2 regions of the Vibrio sp. 9-16B-A1 genome follow, and region 1 is predicted to be linked to the other one. Evidence: riboswitches for the same ligand, from Rfam matches in the RefSeq annotation. Region 1 holds a riboswitch; the other holds the start of a gene.
What was found. Region 1 has a riboswitch for thiamine pyrophosphate ahead of thiB (thiamine ABC transporter substrate binding subunit). Riboswitches for the same ligand answer to the same signal wherever they lie in the genome.
Positions count from the first base shown of each region.

Region 2: another riboswitch for thiamine pyrophosphate. It lies ahead of thiD (bifunctional hydroxymethylpyrimidine kinase/phosphomethylpyrimidine kinase); the one in region 1 lies ahead of thiB (thiamine ABC transporter substrate binding subunit).

Region 1 is NZ_JBSDZD010000008.1:72,575-82,167, reverse strand. Features, by position in the region: gene thiQ (thiamine ABC transporter ATP-binding protein) at 1-374, opposite strand, end outside; gene thiP (thiamine/thiamine pyrophosphate ABC transporter permease ThiP) at 371-1,942, opposite strand; gene thiB (thiamine ABC transporter substrate binding subunit) at 2,001-2,993, opposite strand; TPP riboswitch at 3,028-3,124, opposite strand; gene ACVB80_RS14120 (flavin prenyltransferase UbiX) at 3,173-3,796, opposite strand; gene mpl (UDP-N-acetylmuramate:L-alanyl-gamma-D-glutamyl-meso-diaminopimelate ligase) at 3,956-5,311, opposite strand; gene fbp (class 1 fructose-bisphosphatase) at 5,618-6,640, shown strand; gene ACVB80_RS14105 (gamma-glutamylcyclotransferase family protein) at 6,698-7,045, opposite strand; gene tamB (autotransporter assembly complex protein TamB) at 7,055-9,593, opposite strand, start outside.
Region 2 is NZ_JBSDZD010000004.1:175,991-185,583, reverse strand. Features, by position in the region: gene ACVB80_RS08785 (replication initiator protein RctB domain-containing protein) at 150-2,126, shown strand; gene ACVB80_RS08780 (transcriptional regulator) at 2,413-2,883, opposite strand; gene ACVB80_RS08775 (hypothetical protein) at 3,232-3,432, shown strand; gene ACVB80_RS08770 (BamA/TamA family outer membrane protein) at 3,687-4,856, shown strand; gene ACVB80_RS08765 (DUF3283 family protein) at 5,016-5,225, shown strand; gene ACVB80_RS08760 (YebC/PmpR family DNA-binding transcriptional regulator) at 5,302-6,018, shown strand; gene ACVB80_RS08755 (NAD(P)-dependent oxidoreductase) at 6,098-6,973, shown strand; TPP riboswitch at 6,988-7,092, shown strand; gene thiD (bifunctional hydroxymethylpyrimidine kinase/phosphomethylpyrimidine kinase) at 7,144-7,968, shown strand; gene ACVB80_RS08745 (GGDEF domain-containing protein) at 8,225-9,244, shown strand; gene ACVB80_RS08740 (permease) at 9,312-9,593, opposite strand, start outside.

The DNA.
Region 1 (9,593 bases):
AGCAAAGCGCCAATACCCACCAGCTCTGCCGCCTGCTCTGCCTGTTGCCACTGCTCTTTTGAAAGCTTCAGCCCCGGATGCAGCCCAAGAGCGATATTGTCTCTCAGGCTGAGATGGGCAAACAGATTATGCTCCTGAAACAGCATCGCCAGCGGACGCTGATAAGGCGCCAGCCCGTTCAGGCGCCGCGTGCCCGCATAAATATCTCCGCTGAGCGGTTCGATAAAACCGGCCACCAGCGCCAGCAGGGTCGATTTGCCCGCCCCGCTTGGCCCAAGCAGTGCCAGAATGTCACCACTGTCCACCTTAAGATCAAAGTTAAAGGCTTCATTTTGATAACGGTACAAAACATTATCGAGAGTCAGTTGAGTCACGCTTTGCGGCCTCCGGTTAACAGACGTTCAATCAGGGTAAAACTGCCTACAGAAAGGGCAAACAATACCAGAGAGACCACAGCGGCCGCCTCCATCTGGTAACTGCCCATCAGCTGAAACAGGTACAATGGCAGGGTTCGCAAATCCTGGCTGCCAAACAGGGCGATGGCACTGAGGTCGCCCATAGAGAGCATGAAACCCAGCGCCAGCGAGTGGCATATTGGCTTTTTCAGCGCCCGCCACTCGATCAGGCGAAGATGATTGAGCCCCCTGATCCCAAGGCTGGCGCTTAAAAACCGGTAGCGCTGCGCCAGGTGCAGCATCGGCTGGGCAAGGGCTTTGACCACATAGGGCAGTGCCATCAGGGCGTTAACCAGAACAACAACCACCACTCCGGTGCGGCTGATATCACCCCACTCCCGCAGCATCAGAAACAGACCGGTACTTAACACCAGCCCGGGCGTCACCAGGATCATGGTCGCCACCAGCTCGGTTTTATCAGCCCAGAATGCTTTGTCCGACAAACGCAGCGCCCGGCTGCTGAGCAGCACCGCAAAACCGCATCCCAGAGCCAGAACAGCGGCACACAGCGCAATCGACACAGAGGTCGCCAGCGCACGCCAGAATGCACCGCTGCCAAGCACGCTGCCAAGCTGGCTGTTCAGTCCGGCCAGCAACACCGCCGCCAGCGGCGGGAGCACCAGCAGAGCCGCGCCGCCTATCCAGCCCCAGTCCCACAGCAGGGTTTTAACGCAATCGCGGCTGTAATCCGGCGCCAGCGCCTGGCTGGCTGCGTCCGGCGGCAACGGACGGGCCAGCTTTTGTACCGCCAGCGCCAGCAGCGCACACAGCCCCATCTGCCACAATGCCAGCAGCGCACCGGCCTGCAGGTCAAAGTCGTATTTGATCGCCTGATAGATGGCCAGCTCAATGGTGGTCGATTTAGGCCCGCCCCCCAGCGCCATCACAGTGGCAAAACTGGTAAAGCAGAGCATAAACACCAGCCCGGCCACATGCGGAAGCTGCTGGCGCAGGCGCGGCCACTCCACAAAACGAAACTTCTGCCAGGCGCTCATCCCAAGATGCGCGGCCAGCTTGTGCTGCTCTGCAGGCACCGATTCCAGAGACTGAAGCAGCAGGCGCGCCGCATAAGGCAGGTTGAAAAACACATGTGCCAGCAGAATACCGCTCAGGCCGTAAATGGAGAGGTCCCAGTCAAACAGCCCGGCCAGCAGACCACTGTTGCCATAGATGGCCAGCAGGCCAAATACCCCCACCAACACCGGCAAAACCAGGGTTGAGGAGAAAAGTTTGAGCAGCAGCCCTTTGCCACGAAAGTGCCGCCGGGACAGGGCGTGGGCGACCGGCAGCGCAAAGCCGACGCTGAGCAGGGTTGAGAGCAGCGCCTGATAAAAACTGAACCGGGTTACATGCAGGTAGTAAGGGTCGCCAATCACCTGCGCCGGATTCAGCCCGGGTGCAAAGCGGATCAGGCTGGTCAGTGCCAGCCCGACCAGCAGCAGGATCGCCAGTACAACCACCAGCCCTGTTTTGGGTATCTTGCCCATATCTCACTCAAAAAAATGGCCATGCCTCCAGGGCATGGCCGGGATTGACTTTATCGGATCAGTTAACCAGCGCCGACTGCCATTCACGGATCCACGAACGGCGGTTTTTCGCCACTTCTTCCGGGCTGAACGCCAGTGCTTTTTGTGGCAGGGTCAGACTTTCAAAACCTTTAGGCTGAGCCACACCGGTCACCGGGTACATCCAGTTACCAGTAGGCATCGCACCCTGGAAGGCATCGCTCAGGATAAACTGCATAAAGCGCTCAGCCAGCTCAGGCTGCTGCGAAGAAGCTACTTTAGCGGCGACTTCCACCTGGGTGTAGTGACCTTCAGCAAAGTCCGCCGCGGCGTAGTTATCATCGCTCTCAGCGATCAGGTGATAAGCCGGCGAGGTGGTGTACGAAAGCACCATGTCCGACTCCCCTTTCAGGAACATAGAGTAAGCTTCGCTCCAGCCCTTGGTGACGGTCACGGTTTTCTTTGCCAGTTGCTGCCAGGCAGAAGACGCACCATCGCCATACACCGACTTCATCCACAGCATCAGGCCCTGACCCGGCGTAGACGTGCGCGGGTCCTGGTAGATCACTTTCAGGTCATCACGCTCTTCGATCAGCTCTTTCAGACTCGCCGGCGGGTTCGTCAGCTTCTGCTTGTTGTAAACAAACGCAAAATAGCCGTAGTCATAAGGTACAAAAGTCTTGTCCTGCCAGCCACCTGGCAGGGTCAGTTTAGCGGTGTCGACACTGTGCTCAGCCAGCAGGCCGGTTTTCTTTGCTTCGTCGATCAGGTTGTTATCCAGCCCCAGAACCACGTCCGCTTTGCTGTTCTTACCTTCAAGGCGCAGGCGGTTAAGAATGGAAACGCCATCATCCAGCGCCACCAGATTCAGGGTGCAGTCACACTCAGCTTCAAACGCTTTGGTTATAACCGGGCCCGGGCCCCAGTCAGCGGCAAAAGAGTCGTAGGTATAAACGGTCAGGGTTGGTTGGGCTGCCAGCGCAGCAGATGAGAATGCGGCAGCAATAGCTACCGGCAGCAGTGTTTTGTTCACTGTTCGCTCCTTGATAGGTGAGCGGCACAGGGGTTGAGATCAGTTACTCAATTCCTACGCCAGCATTATCTGGTTCAGGTCGACGGGTATTCTCTCAGCCACGCTCGTACGCGGCACCCCGTTGAGTTCAGACGCATTGTAACCTTATCTTCACAAAGCTGCTATATGCCGGGTTGATTTTAGCCGCGGCTGTCATAACCCCAGCGGGGGATAAGCGTGTTGTCGATACCGAGGTGATCCAGCACGCGCGCCACCATAAAATCGACCAGATCCTCAACCGACTTCGGCTGATGATAAAAACCCGGGGACGCCGGCATAATGGTCACCCCCATCTGAGAGAGCTTGTGCATATTCTCAAGATGCAGAGTGGAAAGCGGGGTTTCGCGCACCACCAGAATAAGCTGGCCGCGCTCTTTGAGCACCACATCTGCCGCCCGTTCAGTCAGATTGTCCGACATGCCGTGGGCGATCGCCGCTACGCTGCCGGCACTGCACGGGCAGACCACCATCTGTTTTGGCGCAGCCGAGCCAGAAGCGACCGGTGAGAACCAGTCCTCTTTGCCACAAACCGTCAGCCTGTCCGCTTCACAGCCAAGGTGCTCCACCAGGGCTTTTTTAGCCGCGTCCGGCCCGGCCGGCAGTTTCAGGCCGTGCTCGGTCGCCAACACCACCCGCGCGGCCGATGAGATAAGCAGGTAAACCTGGTACTCTGCTGCCAGCAGGGTCTGCAGCAGCTTAAGACCATAAGGGGCACCGGAGGCACCGGTCCAGGCAAGGGTGATGGATTTGTTTTTATCTTTCATAGTTCAACTTTTTGGTGGAGACAGTGATCCTGGGTCCTGGGTCCTGGGTCCTGGGTCCTGGGTCCTGGGTCCTGGGTCCTGGGTCCTGGGAGGAGCATATTCGACTCACTCCACACTGCCTCTCTTTTCCGGAGTCTGATCTCTATTTTCGCGCTTAACTCAGCGATTAGCCAGCTGGTCCAGGATTTTCTGGTGAATACCGCCGAATCCTCCATTGCTCATCACCAGGATCTTATCGCCTGCGCGGGCACTCTCTGTCACCCTGCTGACCAAACGGTCCAGGTCGTGCTCATGGTGTGCGGTTTGCAGGCAGCGGTCGGTCACTTCGCTCACTTCCCACTGAATGTTGTCGGGCTGGAACATAAACACTTCATCAGCCTGACTGAGGGCACCAGCCAAATCGTCCTTATGAACGCCCAGCTTCATGGTGCTGGAGCGGGGTTCCAGTACCGCAAGAATGCGGTCGTTGCCCACTTTGTCTCTCAGCCCCTGCAGCGTCAGCCTGATCGCGGTTGGGTGATGGGCAAAATCATCGTAGAGCTCAATGTCGTTCACTGAACCTTTGTGCTCCAGACGGCGTTTGGTGTTGATAAACCGGCCCAGGGCTTCACAGGCCAGATCCGGGGTCACACCAACATGGCGGGCAGCCGCCACCGCCATCAGCGCATTGCTGACGTTGTGCTCTCCGACCAGATCCCATTGCACCCGGCCCACGACTTCGCCTTTGAACGAAACGTCAAAGTCACTGCCATCGCGCTGATGTTTATGCGCCTGCCAGTCACCACGGCCATTGACCAGCTCTTTCTCCGTCCAGCAGCCGCGCTCCAGCACGTCATGCAGGGCTTCATCCTGCTCAGGAACCAGCAACCGGCCGTTACCCGGCACGGTACGCACAAGGTGATGGAACTGGCGCTTAATCGCTTCCAGATCGTCAAAGATATCGGCGTGGTCAAACTCCAGATTGTTCAGCACCAGAGTGCGCGGATGGTAGTGAACAAACTTAGATCGCTTGTCGAAAAAAGCACTGTCATATTCATCGGCTTCGACCACAAAGAACATACTCTCACCCAGCCGGGCGGAGATGCCAAAGTTGCCCAGAACGCCACCAACCAGAAAGCCTGGCTGATAGCCGCAATCCTCTAAAATCCACGCCAGCATACTGGAAGTAGTCGTCTTGCCGTGAGTACCTGCGACTGCCAAAACCCAGCGGTCATGCAGCAGGTGATCCTGCAGCCACTGAGGGCCGGATGTGTATCTCAGGTTGTGGTTCAGCACGTGCTCAACGCACGGATTTCCCCGGCTCATGGCGTTACCAACCACCACCAGGTCTGGCTCCGGCTTCAGCTGAGCCGGATCAAATCCCTGGATGATCTCAATCCCCTGCTCTTCCAGCATGGTGCTCATCGGCGGGTAGACATTAGCGTCACTGCCGGTCACTTTGTGTCCGAGCTGACGGGCCAGCATGGCAATCCCGCCCATAAATGTGCCACAGATACCGAGAATATGAATATGCATAAAAAGACGTCCTGTTTGCTCACCGAAGCGACAGCTTGCGGCGTTATTGAGTGGCATATCACTGCCTGCGAAAACCGGCCGGAGAAGCCGAAACACCCCGTTAACAACTGAGTTACTTCATTACCATTAAAAAGATCAGGGCGATACAATATGAGAACTGACGAATAACCCAAAGAAGGTTATCGCAATGTAACTGACACAACTTTCGCCTGGCTGTGGAACTGTGCTTATCTTGGCTAAAACCCCCTCCCCATTCAAGTGAGTTACGTCAGAATAACCCCCAACATCTGTTAAAAAGGAAAAAAGATGTCTGAAATTCGTACCTTAGGTGAGTTTATCGTCGAGAAACAGCATGATTTCCCCCATGCCAGCGGCGAACTTTCCTCTCTGCTCGGTTCGATTAAACTGGCTGCTAAAATTGTTAACCGCGAAATCAACAAAGCTGGCCTGGTGGATATTGCCGGTGCAGTTGGCTCAGAAAACGTTCAGGGCGAAGCCCAGCAAAAGCTGGATGTCTATGCCAATGACAAATTTAAGGCTGCACTGGAGGCCCGCGACCAGGTATGTGGCGTCGCCAGTGAAGAAGAAGACGAAGCGGTGGTGTTCAATAAAGAGCTGAACAAAAACGCCAAATACGTGGTGTTGATGGATCCACTGGATGGTTCTTCGAACATAGACGTAAACGTTTCCGTTGGTACCATCTTCTCCATCTACCGCCGGGTATCCCCGATTGGCACCACCCCGACCGAAGAAGACTTCCTTCAGCCGGGTAACAAGCAGGTCGCAGCGGGTTACATCATCTACGGTTCTTCGACCATGCTGGTATACACCACGGGTAAAGGCGTACACGGCTTTACCTACGACCCGTCCCTTGGTGTGTTCTGCCTGTCTCACGAAAGCATGCAGACCCCGGAAGATGGCCGTATCTACTCGATCAACGAAGGTAACTACATCAAGTTCCCGACCGGTGTGAAGAAGTACATCAAGTACTGCCAGGAGAGTGTGCCGGAAAAAGGCCGCCCATATACTTCACGTTATATCGGTTCGCTGGTGTCGGATTTCCACCGCAACCTGCTTCACGGCGGCATCTACCTCTACCCGAGCACCGAAGCCTACCCTAATGGTAAGCTGCGCCTGCTGTATGAGTGCAACCCAATGGCATTCCTGATTGAGCAGGCAGGCGGTATGGCCTCAGACGGTGCGCGCCGGATCATGGATATTGAACCGACCGAACTGCACCAGCGGGTGCCATTCTTCGTCGGCTCAAAAAATATGGTGCGCAAAGTCGAATCCTTTCTTGAGTTCTACCGGGATATGGACCGCCAGTAAGGAAGAATAAAAAAACAGCCGGGAGTTCCCGGCTGTTTTTGTTTGAATCTTAAGAGGTTAAAAACGCTGACACCAGTCACCGGAATCGATTCGTTCAGAAAGCTTACTGCCATCCTGGTACAGGTAAATCCAGGCTTCACCGTAAGGGGTATCGATCTTCTCCCGGCGATACTCGTAAGGTACGTCTTCCAGATGATCGAGCCGGACCAGGGTTTGTGGGGTAATACGGTAGATCTCCCCACACACTTCCTGCTGACCTTCAGACAATCCGGGATAGCTCCCCAGATCGTAAAGCGCGTAATCAGCTGCGGTACGGTACTGCGCCACCAGTTCACACCCTTCCAGAAAATGGTGATTCTCTTCTCCCTGACGGAGCGTTCCGTATACAAAGACCAACTGTTCCATATCACGCCTCTAATCAAACTCAAACTGGTAAAGCAAATCAACCGCACTGGTGGTGCCGGAGACCGCTTCCAGATACAGGTCGGTCATCAGGCGGTAACGAACGGTAAACTCACCAAGTGAGTTAAATATGCCAACTCCGTACTTCACCTGCAAGCCCGGAAGGATGTACCCGCTCACAGTAACCTGAGATTCATCACCGGAACCGGCTGTATCGAGCTGCAGATCCTGCACCCCGAAGGCCTGCCCGAGCTCACCCACTAACTTACCGCTTTTGGCCAGACTCAGGCCGATCAGGGTGGTGGTCATCATATTGCCGCCGGTTTCTGCGTCGATATCCTGACCACGCAGCAGATAGGAGAGCTGGTTCGCCTGTGGCATAGACGGGTCTGAGAAAATCGTCACCGAAGGCTCACTGGCCGGGCCGTCAACCCGGATACCGGCCGTTACGCCATCGCGGGTATTATCCGGGTTACGGATCGCCTCAATCGAGACGTATGGCAGGTCAACCGGGCCATTCATCAGGATCTTACCTTTATTGATCAGCAGGTCCTGACCAAAGGAGCGGTAAGTACCGTCGGTGATGTTCACCTCGCCGACCACATACGGACCTTTGTCTTTCTGAGACACTTTCAGCTGACCTTTCAGACCGCCTTCCAGGCCAAACGCCTTAAGCTTAAAGTCATCGCCGATTTTGATATTGATGTTGGTTTCCACCGTCATCGGTAACGCCTGCTCACGCTCCACTACCTGATAGTTTTCATCCAGCATCACTTCATCAGCAGATACGCCAATCGCACTCTCCGGCAGCTCTTCCACTTCAATCCGGGCCCACGGCAGCGCGATGTCACCATCAATCCGCGCCAGCTGAGGGTTAGCAGTGATAGTCATATCCGGTATGACTTTCATCTGTACCACCGGCGGCAGATTCACGTTTATTTCGTCAGCAAACACTTTTACCCGGGTGTTCCAGGCGCTGAGATCATGCCAGTCTCCGTCACCGTCAAGGTTCAGCACCCCATCAGGGGTAGGAATACTGGCTGTAAGGGTACCGGAGTAACCATTAAACTTCGCTTCCAGTTTACCGTTTTCAATATCCACCGGGGTGATCTCACCGGTTGCGGTCAGCTTCTCAACGGTAAAGTCACCAAACACCTTAGGATGACGTACCGGACCGGAGAATTTCAGGTCAGAGTGAATGTCCGCATCCAGCCTGCTGAACTCGCCAAGCAGCGGTTTCAGCATTCCCGGATGCAGACCGGCCAGCGCCAGTTCACCTTCAATGTTCGGCTCATCCGCCTGCACTTGATCGATTGCCGCCCGGCCCTTAAGGCTGCCGTTATCGGTCAGATCCAGCAGCCAGCTCAGACTCAGCCTGTCTTCTTTCAGCTCCGCACCCAGACTGACTTTTTGCCAGCCCACGGTCAGCGGTGCTTCCAGCTGACGGGTCACCTGCCCTTCAGATAACCCGACCTCTGCTTTGACTTCCGGCAGCTGGCCTGGTGCCCATTTGGCCCACACGCTGGCATTTGCCCCGCCCTGAAGCAGGGTTTTAGCCGGCAACAGCTGCGCCAGCTGAGCAAAGCTGAAATTGTTCAGCGCCAATGAGGCTTCACCGCTTTCACCCACGTCAATATCTTCGCTCAGGCAGAGGGATGAGTCCGCCTGAAGCCAGCAATGTGCCTGAACCGAAACCCGGTTGTTGCTGCCGTCAAAGCTCACTTTCGCCGGATTCTCCAGCTGCCATGGCCCCTGAACGGTTTTCAGTCTGGCGCGCGACAACGCCCCGCTCCAGGCCAGATGTGGCTCCTGAGTGAGTGAACCGTCAATCGCCAGGCTCGCCTCTGCTATCTCGGACAGCAGATCCAGCGTCAGCTGATGCTGCTGCTCGTTTCCGTCGAAAGCGAGCGTAACGGAATCCACACTCTGATCCTGATACGCCAGACCGTCTGCTTTCAGGGTCAGATCGCCGGTTGGAACCGGCAGTGGCGTAAGCTGGCCTTTCAGGCTGAGGCGCTTAATGGTCGCTTCCTGTTTCCAGTCCGCATCTCCTATATTCAGATCCAGACCAATACGCGGGGTTTTCAGCGGGCCACGTACCGTAACATCGCCCCGGGCGTGCCCCTCAAGGTCCTGCACCGATTTGGCAAAGTCGGGCAGGTTCAGCGCCAGCTCCATTCGCCACTCTTTATCCAGCCTGCCGCTGGCAAACAGGGTATTCGGGCCATGGGCAAGGCTGATACTGTCAGTCACCAGCTTAATGTCACCCTTTCCGGCCAAATCCTGAGCCTGAATGTCACCATTGATTTTCAGCGGGTAACCACGGAAATCCCCCTGCAGGGCCAGAAGTGGCAGATCCGCAAACCAGCCCCCTTTGTCTGTCAGGTAGCCACTGGTCGCCAGAGAGCCGCTGATATTACCTTCAGCTTCCGGCCATTGCAGACCTGGCTGAATGTTTTCCAGCGTCAGGTGGGCCCGCCAGCGCACCTGCTTCTCCCAGCTGGCCCAGGCATCGCCAAGCACCTGACCACCCAGGGTGCCCAGCTTCACC
Region 2 (9,593 bases), on a different contig from region 1:
CATATGATCACTTAATCAATATAGATCAGTTAAATCAAAAAGATCAGTTTAAAAAAAGCGATTTTTTTTTCTTTATTTCTTGATCTTTTTTCTTTAATCTTCGGGAACAATAACGAAATTACGGCCAGAGCACTACGGACCAGTCAAGAATGAGCAGTGAAGAAAAGATCCTGATTAAAGCCCCACGAGGTCATAAAGATGGCCATTTGTTTGCCGTTAACGAACAAATTGTCGATTGGATCGAACAATATCAACACTTTAAAGGTGTTACCAAAAGCATTCTTGAACTGCTGAACCTGATCTCACTTCAGGGCATGTCCAGCAAAGACGGTTATGTTTCAACCACGGATCTCGTTGAAGCAACGGATCGCAGACTGACCCGTGCCGCGATCCAGCAGCGTTTGCGTGCTGCTGTGGGTATCGGATTGTTCAGACAACACCCGGTACGCTTTGAAGAAGGGCTGGCCGGTAAAACCATGTTGCATGAGTTTATTAATCCCAGCCAGCTGATCACCGCGCTTGGGGCCACCAGCCTGAAAACCGAGTCCAGCCGCCAGAACGAAAAACAGAAGCGTTCCAAAGCACTGGCACAAAATCAGGTAAACCGCCGCCTGCTTAACGAACACGGCCTGAATACACCGCCAACCATGCGTGATGAGTCTGAACAGTTTGTGGTATCGCCAACCAACTGGGCCGGGATCATCGATCAGGCGCTGGCACCGCCGCGCACCCGCAAAAGCTATCAGAAATCCATGGTGTCGATCTCCGGCAGCCGGGCAGTGATCGAAACACGATCTTCAAAGAATATCATGACAGTCGACGATCTGATGACCCTGTTCGCCCTGTTCACCCTGACGGTGCAGTATCACGAGCACCATCAGGAGGAGTATCAGCTCAACGCCAAACAGATCCCGAACAAAACGCCGCTGTATATCACGGATATTCTGGCCCTGCGCGGCAAGAAAGACAGTGGTCCGGCCCGTGATTCGATCCGCGAGAGCATCGACAGGATCGAGTTTACTGATTTCCAGCTGCACGAACTGACCGGCCGCTGGATGAGCGAGAACATGCCAGAAGGCTTCAAGAGCGATCGTTTCCGTTTTCTGGCCCGCACCATAACTGCATCGGAAGAGGCCCCTTCAGAGACCGCTGCGGGCGAAATTCGCATAAAACCGAACCTCTACATCCTGGTGTGGGAGCCATCGTTCTACGAAGAGCTGCTGACCCGGGATTATTTCTTCCTGTTCCCGCCTGAGATCCTGCGTCAGCACACCCTGGTGTTCCAGCTCTATTCGTTCTTCCGGAGCCGGATGTCACGCCGTTTTACCGACAGCATGCTGCTCAGTGAACTGAACCAGAAACTGGCCCGCAATATCGAGTGGCGTCGCTTCTCGATGGATCTGATCCGCGAACTGCGCCGTTTGTCGGAAGGCAAGGGCGACGATGAGATGTTTGTCGTTAATCTGTGGGGTTACCATCTGACGGTGACGGCCCAGGAGACCAAAGGCAAGCTGAATGACTACCTGATCGACATCAAGTGTGACGTGGAAGAGGTGCTGCGCTACTCCCGTGCCCGTACCACAAACGCCGGTAAACGCAATATGGCACCAACCCTGCCTAACCCGCTGCGCAACGAGATGGTATCGAGCCAGAGGCTGGAAGAACTGGCCGGGGTCATCGATGGTGAGTTTGAGCCGATCCAGCGTAATCCGGGTAAAGGCAAGGGCCGTCTCGGACGCCGGGTGAAGCAGCGTAAGCACCTGGTAGAGATCAATGCGGACGAGCTGACCATCACCCTTTCCAAATATACCTCACCAGAGGCTCTGGAACGCTCTGTAACGGCTCTTTCGGCAATGACCGGGCATCCACACCAGGCGATCATGGATGAGTGTCAGGAGCTCATAGAGAAGCTCGACTGGCTGAAAGTGGGTCAGGAAGTGATCCCGTATGAAACCCTGAGCAAGACCATCGAGCTGTTCCATGCCGGTGGCGATAACCGTCATTTGTCGATAGAGAAACTGATCGGTGGCCTGGCGGTGCGGCGGAAAGTCTGCAAGCAGGTGTTCGAAGGTCATATCGATGAGTCGGTGATGCGGGTTCTCGACGAAGTGGCGGCTGGCGGCTGATATAAAAATCACTAATGGGCCGGGCTCTCGTATTGATTTGACCGTAACTTTGCATAAAAACCACTCAAGTTGACAAAGCCCTGACAAAACCGGGCCAACCGGTTGCTAAAGTGGTTCACGAAATGAGAGTTAGCCCTGTCATTTCAATGAATTAATAGATGGCTCATATTGTTCATTCATGAATAATGAAATTTAGGCGGGTTGGATAGCCCGCCCTTTTTTTGCCTGAAATTCAGGATTTCTTCCCCGCAGAAACAATGATCATCACCATGATCATGCTTTCGGATCACATGGATGCACCCTGATCATCGTTCCGGTTGTCTTCCAGATCGATGTTGTGCTGCGCTGCCATAAAGTGAATATGCCCTTCCACCTGGTTTTCACATTCGCTGAGCCAGTGACAACGGCTGCAGTGCTCCAGCAGTACCACGATTAAATGTTCCAGCCTCTCCATCGCCCACAGTTTCAGTTCCCGGTCTGCCATGGCATCGCTCGCCAGTGCCTGCATTTTGGCGTAGGCAAAGTTGAGATACTGGTAGGCGGTCATCTCCTGACCCTGAGTAATGTAGTACTGGTAGACACGCATACAGCCGTCCAGCCAGCATGCCAGTGCCTTGCCCTGTTTGGGGGAAGCTTCCGGTCCCCAGAGGGTGACCGGCGGATGCATGATCAGGGGGATCAGCTCTTCCACTTGATCATCGTTCCGGTTCTGATACCAGTAGGTGATCTGGCTTTGCCATTGATCCAGGTTGAGCATAGCTGCGTCCTGCGTTGATGGGATTATCTTAAGTTTGGTTGAAAAATCGCCAGCTTACAAATCAGCTCATACGGGCGGGCAGCGGGAAAATCTGAAGGCTATACTGGATTATATGGGGAAAGGTCAGGCTGCTGTGGCTGTGAGAGCCCGGTCACACTGATTTTATGCAGGGTATTCCGCTAAATTTAATCGCAATATTCACGCTGTACCAGCATTATTCAGCCGTTTTTCCCGTTTGATGATGGAATTATTAGTTAGCTCACATTCCGGCACAGTTTTTCTTAACAACCCGATGCGGGCTTTGCTACAAGACAGGTGTCCCGAGTACATGGTTTTTCGGAGGTGTATATGTCCATTAATTCTATTGACCATGATGAAATGGCTCGTATGGCTGACAAGTGGGACCTCAAGGATGAAGCCACGCCCAAGCCAACCAGCAAAAGAATGAGATGTGCAGCAGCACGACGCCGTATCGAGGCTTTAAGGGAGATCCGTGAGAGCGGTTTGACCATTGAAGAAGCCGAAGAGCTGGGTCTGCTCGACCACTGATCATCAGGAGCTCCGCTTTCAACGCGGGCTCATCAACGATGCAGAGTGTGCCAGCTGCAGAAGGCACACCTGAATTATCCGCCAATCTCTGGGGGAGAGGCGCGTTGCGCGAAAATTTCCCCCGGCTACCACTTACTTTCCATGTTTGGCCTGACTGGTCATTCCTCCTCAGCGATTTGAACAAATCTGTAATCTTCTGATTATTTTGGATTATAATTCCGACACTCTGATCCCTGACCTTTTGCCAAAAGACTATGCAACCTGAACGATCTGTAATCCGGTACCTGCTGGCCGCTTCGCTGGTGGTTTCTCCATTCGTGCATGCAGCGGAAGTTACGCCGCTGATTGAAGCCACGCCCAACACCACCACCGATACGCTTGACGGCGTGCTTGGCGTAATTGGGGCCGAGCAGGAGTACGACAAACAGCAGGGGCTTAACTCCAGCTACATTCCCGCGGTGTTCTACACCCCTGAGCAGGGGCTGGGCGTGGGCATGCTGTATGTGGGCCTGTACGGGGATCCGGAGCAGGGGGCTGGCCAGCCGTCTTCGATGGTGATCAACCCTTATATCTCGACCAACGGATCCATGGGGATCACCTTCAGTAACAAGCATTTCTACAACGGTGGCGATAACCGCATTTTCACCGACATCAAGGTGTTTGACGATGCAGCGGTGTATTACGGGCGCGGCTGGGCCAATGGCCAGCAGGACGACAACCGGGTCGATTTCAAAGAGAAGGTCGCCGACATCAGACCGACCTGGCTGACACGGGTCAGCGGGGATTACTTTGTTGGGATCGGTGGTAACGTCAAATCGGTTAGCCCGGACAAGATTGAATATGATGTTCAGGCGGCGGGCAAATATGCCTCAGAGCTGACCGGTAACACCAGTTATGGCCTGTTTGTCTCTAATGCATACGATAGCCGTGACAATGTCACCAATGCTTCCGAAGGTACCCTGCTGCAGGCCGACCTGGGTTACTACCGTGATACGACTAACTCAGAGAACTTTGGCAAATACGATTTTAAGGCCTCTCAGTATTATTCACTGGCGCCGGTGCCGGGTCTGCTGGCGTGGCAGGTGCAGGCAAACCTGACCTCAGGTAAGGTGCCATGGAACCAGCTGCCGGATCTGGGTGGTAAGGACATGATGCGTGGCTACATGCAGGGCCGCTACCGGGATAACCAGATGATGATGGGCCAGGTCGAGTACCGTCTGCCGGTATACTGGCGCGTTGGTATGGTGTTCTGGGGCGCGGCGGGTACCGTGGCGGAAGACGTTTCCGGCCTGTGGGATAAGACCGTCACCAGCGCCGGTACCGGTTTCCGGCTGAAAATCAAAGACAAAGTGAACATCCGCGCTGATATCGGCTGGGGTGAGCATGGCGGAACTTTCTATTTCCACGTCAACGAAGTGTTCTGATCTCCGTTAAGTGGCGTGCCTGGCTTTGCCGGGCACGTTTTTTTCACCGCTTTTGCGGCCATATTCCGCCAATCTCACAGCCCGCCTGCCAGGCATTCCCCAAAACCGTCTCACTATGGTATATTCTCCCGCCTGATATTCACCGATTGAGACACAGCCATGTCATTTAACCTGTCGCTTTTGCCCGCCGAAGAGAAGCTTCGTATCGAGATCGATAAGCAGGCATCGTTTTTGGTGTGGAAGATCAAGCAGGCTCAGGCCGGTCCGGAAGTACTTTCCGATCACCTGGCTACGCTGATTGACGACACACACCGGGCGTGGTTTGAGCAGTCGGTACAAAAATATAAGCAGGTGATGGGCGTAGCCTGATCACCCTCGGCGGGCAAAGAAAAGCGGGCCCGGCCGTGTCATGATTCGCGTTAACTGAAGCAGAGAGAACATCCCGATGGGAAGAAGTTTTGAAGTGCGCAAAGCCTCTATGGCGAAAACCCAAGGCGCAAAAATTAAAGTTTATTCCAAATATGGCAAAGAGATTTATGTAGCAGCCAAGAACGGCGGTGCAGACCCGGATACTAACCTGTCTCTGAAACACCTGATCGCAAAAGCGAAGAAAGACCAGGTACCGGCTCACGTAATCGACAAAGCGCTGGACAAAGCGACCGGCGGCGGCGGCGAAGACTACCAGCCAGCACGCTACGAAGGTTTTGGCCCGGGTGGCGCGAGCGTTATCGTTGACTGTCTGACTGACAACGGCAACCGTACTTTCCAGGATGTTCGCCAGTGCTTTGTGAAGACCGGCGCGAAAATCGGCAGCCCGGGTGCGGTTTCGCACATGTTTGACCACCAGGCAGTATTCCAGTTTAAAGGCGACGACGAAGAAGCCGTACTGGAAATGCTGATGATGGAAGACGTAGACGTGACTGACATCGAGCTGGAAGACGGTGTAATGACCGTATTCGCTCCGCACACTGAGTTCTTCAAAGCGAAAACTGCTCTGAACAGCCAGATGCCGGACGTAACCCTGGACGTGGAAGAGATCACTTTCGTTCCTCAGAACCACACTCCGGTAACCGGCGACGACGCTGAGAAGTTCCAGAAATTCCTGGATCTTCTGGATGACTGTGATGATGTTCAGCAGGTTTACCACAACGCTGAGCTGTAATTGCTGAATTGAAAAACCGGGCTTGATATGGCCCGGTTTTTTTATACCTATAAGAACAACAGAGAACAGGGAGAAGTTTATGAAAGTCAGTTTTATCGGACTTGGGGTGATGGGCTATCCGATGGCCGGTCACCTGCAAAAAGCCGGATTTGAAGTGACGGTATTTAACCGCACCACTGAAAAAGCGGAGCGCTGGGCTGCGCAGTATGGTGGGCAGATGGCCACCAGCGTGGCCGAATGTGTTAAAGAGGCGGACGTGGTGCTGACCTGCGTGGGCAACGATGATGACGTGCGCCAGATGACCAACCCGGACTCAGGCGCGCTCTCTGCGATGAAAGCGGGGTCGGTTCTGGTCGACCATACCACGACCTCTGCATTGCTGGCAGAAGAGCTCTCAGAGGCCGCAGAGAAGGCCGGGGTGCGCTTTATGGATGCACCGGTATCCGGAGGCCAGGCTGGCGCAGAAAACGGCGTGCTTACGATTATGTGCGGCGGAGATCAGGCGCTGTTTGATGAGCTTAAGCCGGTGTTTGATGCTTATGGCCGCTCTGCGGTACTGATGGGTAAAGCAGGGCAGGGGCAGCGTGCCAAAATGGTCAATCAGATCTGTATTGGCGGCATTCTTAACGGGCTTTCTGAAGGCCTGCTGCTGGCGGAAAAAGCCGGTCTGGATATTCCTGCGCTGGTGGCCTGCCTTAAAAATGGCGCGGCCGGTTCATGGCAGATGGAAAACCGAGCTGAAACCATGGCTAATAATGAGTTTGATTTTGGCTTTGCCATCGACTGGATGATCAAAGACCTCGGCTTTTGCCTGGACGAAGCCAGGCGTCAGGGCCTGAGTCTTCCGGTCACCGAAACCACCATTGAAGATTACAAAGCCCTTTCTGCACAGGGAGAAGGGCGCATGGATACCTCGGTGCTCATTAAAGCGGTACGTGCCAAAGCCAGCCGCTAAGTGTAAACTGAGCTGCGAAATAGTCGGGGTGCCTGCATTGTGCAGGCTGAGATCGCATTGCGGGACCCGCAGAACCTGATTCAGTTAACACTGACGTAGGGAACTATCTTGCGCACCGGTGCCTCCAGGCCGTGGGCGCCGGTTCCTGTACGTCCTTTACAGGAGCGTATATGACTCATCCAACTTCCATTGTTACTCCAGTCGTCCTGACCATTGCCGGCTCAGACAGCGGTGGCGGCGCCGGTATCCAGGCCGATATCAAGGCCATCTCTGCCACTGGCGGTTATGCCTGCTCGGTAATCACCGCGATAACCGCCCAGAATACCCTTGGCGTCAGCGCCGTTTTTCCCATTCCTGCGCTTCATGTGGCTCATCAGCTCGATGCGGTGTTTGGCGATCTCAACGTAAAAGCGGTGAAAGTGGGCATGCTGGCAGACGCGGAAATCATTCGGGTGGTGGCGGACAAAATTCGTCAGTACCAGCCGGATTTTGTAGTAGTGGATCCTGTGATGGTGGCCACCAGCGGCGATCTGCTGCTTGAGAGTGGGGCAGTGGACTCACTCAAACAGCATCTGTTGCCACTGGCTGACCTGATCACGCCCAACCTGCCTGAGAGCGCGGTACTGACAAGGCTGCCCATTCCTCAAAATCAGGCGCAGATGGAAGCGATGCTGACCGCGCTGCGCGTCCTGGATTGTGGTGCCATCCTGCTTAAGGGCGGGCACCTGGAGAACGAAGCGGACAGCTGTGATCTGCTGCTTCAGGACGGTGAAACCCGGCGCTTTTCGGCGCAAAGAGTCGTGACCCGCAATACCCACGGCACTGGCTGTACCCTGTCTGCTGCCATTGCTTCATATCTTGCAAAGGGCAGGGCGCTTGCTGATGCGGTGGCGATGGCAAAATCCTATCTCACCCTGGCACTCACACACGCCGATGAGCTGCAGGTCGGCAATGGCCACGGTCCGGTTCACCATTTTTATCCGGGACACCAGTAGCAGAGACAAGCTCTTTCGTTTCTGGCTCATTGCGGTTTGTATCAGCTCAGGGCCGGCGCAGGATGTTACCTGAGCTACAGAGGGTGAGCCGCGCAATATTTACACTGTAAATCTCTAATTTTTGGTCGAACTTGGCATCGATTGATTTTAGAATGGGAATGTCAGTAAAATTTGCTGCGATTGATGTCTCATCGCAGGGAAATTTCAGCTATTTTTAAAGATAGCCGCGTCCATCGCTGAACGTTTGAGAAAATAAATGAGTAAAAAAGAAGAATTTCAGAAGGCTACGGAAAATTTGCGTAAGGCGGTTCCTCTGATGATCAAGAATCAGGTTCCGACAACGCCGAGTAATTACGCGCTTTGGTATACTTACGTCGACAACACCCTGCCGGAGCTCAACCGGGATCTGGAAGAGGTCATTGATCAGTATGGGGTGTGTCCGTCTGCCCAGAGTCAGGCTCTGTACCGCACGTACGTGGCGCAAAAGACAGAGACCGATGTGGCGCACATGCGCCAGAGTCTGGAGCGTCTTTTGAGTGAAGTTTCTCACTCGATGTCCGACACCCTGAACAACACCAGTGCTTTTCAGACCCAGATTGATAAGAGTTTCAGCAGCCTTGAACGGATGGAAGATGAAGGCCTTTCGTTTGATGAAGTCATGGGGCTCGTGCGGGATCTGCTGGTGGAGTCCAAAGACATCCGCCATACCACTCAGTTTCTCAACAATCAGCTCAATGTCGCCAGCAGCGAGATCGAACAGCTCAAAGATCAGCTGGCTAAAGTACAGCAGGATTCGCTGTTTGACGGCCTCTCCAGCCTGATGAACCGCCGCGCCTTTGATAAAGATATCGAAGCTTACTGCAGCGCGGGTGAGCAGTTCTGTGTAATACTGCTCGACATCGATCACTTCAAATCTTACAACGACCAGTACGGCCACCTGTTTGGCGATATGGTGATTAAGTCGATTGCCAAACGTCTGCAGACCTCCTGCCGTGATGGTATCGCTGCTTATCGTTTCGGTGGTGAAGAGTTCGCTTACATCGTTCCGGCTAAAGCACTGCGCAGCGCGATTCGTTTTGCTGAATCAGTGCGTACCAGCCTGGAAAAACTGACCATTCGTGATAAACGCAGCGGCAAGATGGTGAAATCTGTCACCGCTTCATTCGGTGTGGCTGAGTATCAGCCGGGGGAAACCCCGCATGATCTCGTGGACCGTTCAGACATCCAGCTCTACGAAGCCAAACGTCTGGGACGTAACCGGGTACTTCCGGTTTAGCGGTTATCTTCATAAAAAAGCGCCGGCCTCAGTGGCCGGCGCTTTTTTATCATCAGGACAGTTATTCTCAGAACAGCAGGGTGTAAAGCCAGCCCGCACTGACCGCCATGCCCAGTATCACACTGAGAAACGCTGCGATCATTGGCGTCTTAAACAGCGATTTCAGCAGGATCACTTCGGTCAGACTCGCCCCGGCACTGCCGATGATCAGCGCCATCACCGAGCCCAGCGCCATACCTTTTTGTACCAGCGCGGCACTGAGCGGGATCACTGCTTCTGCGCGGATATAGAGCGGAATACCGATCACCGCGGCCAATGGGATCGCATACCACTTATCAGCGCCTGCGTA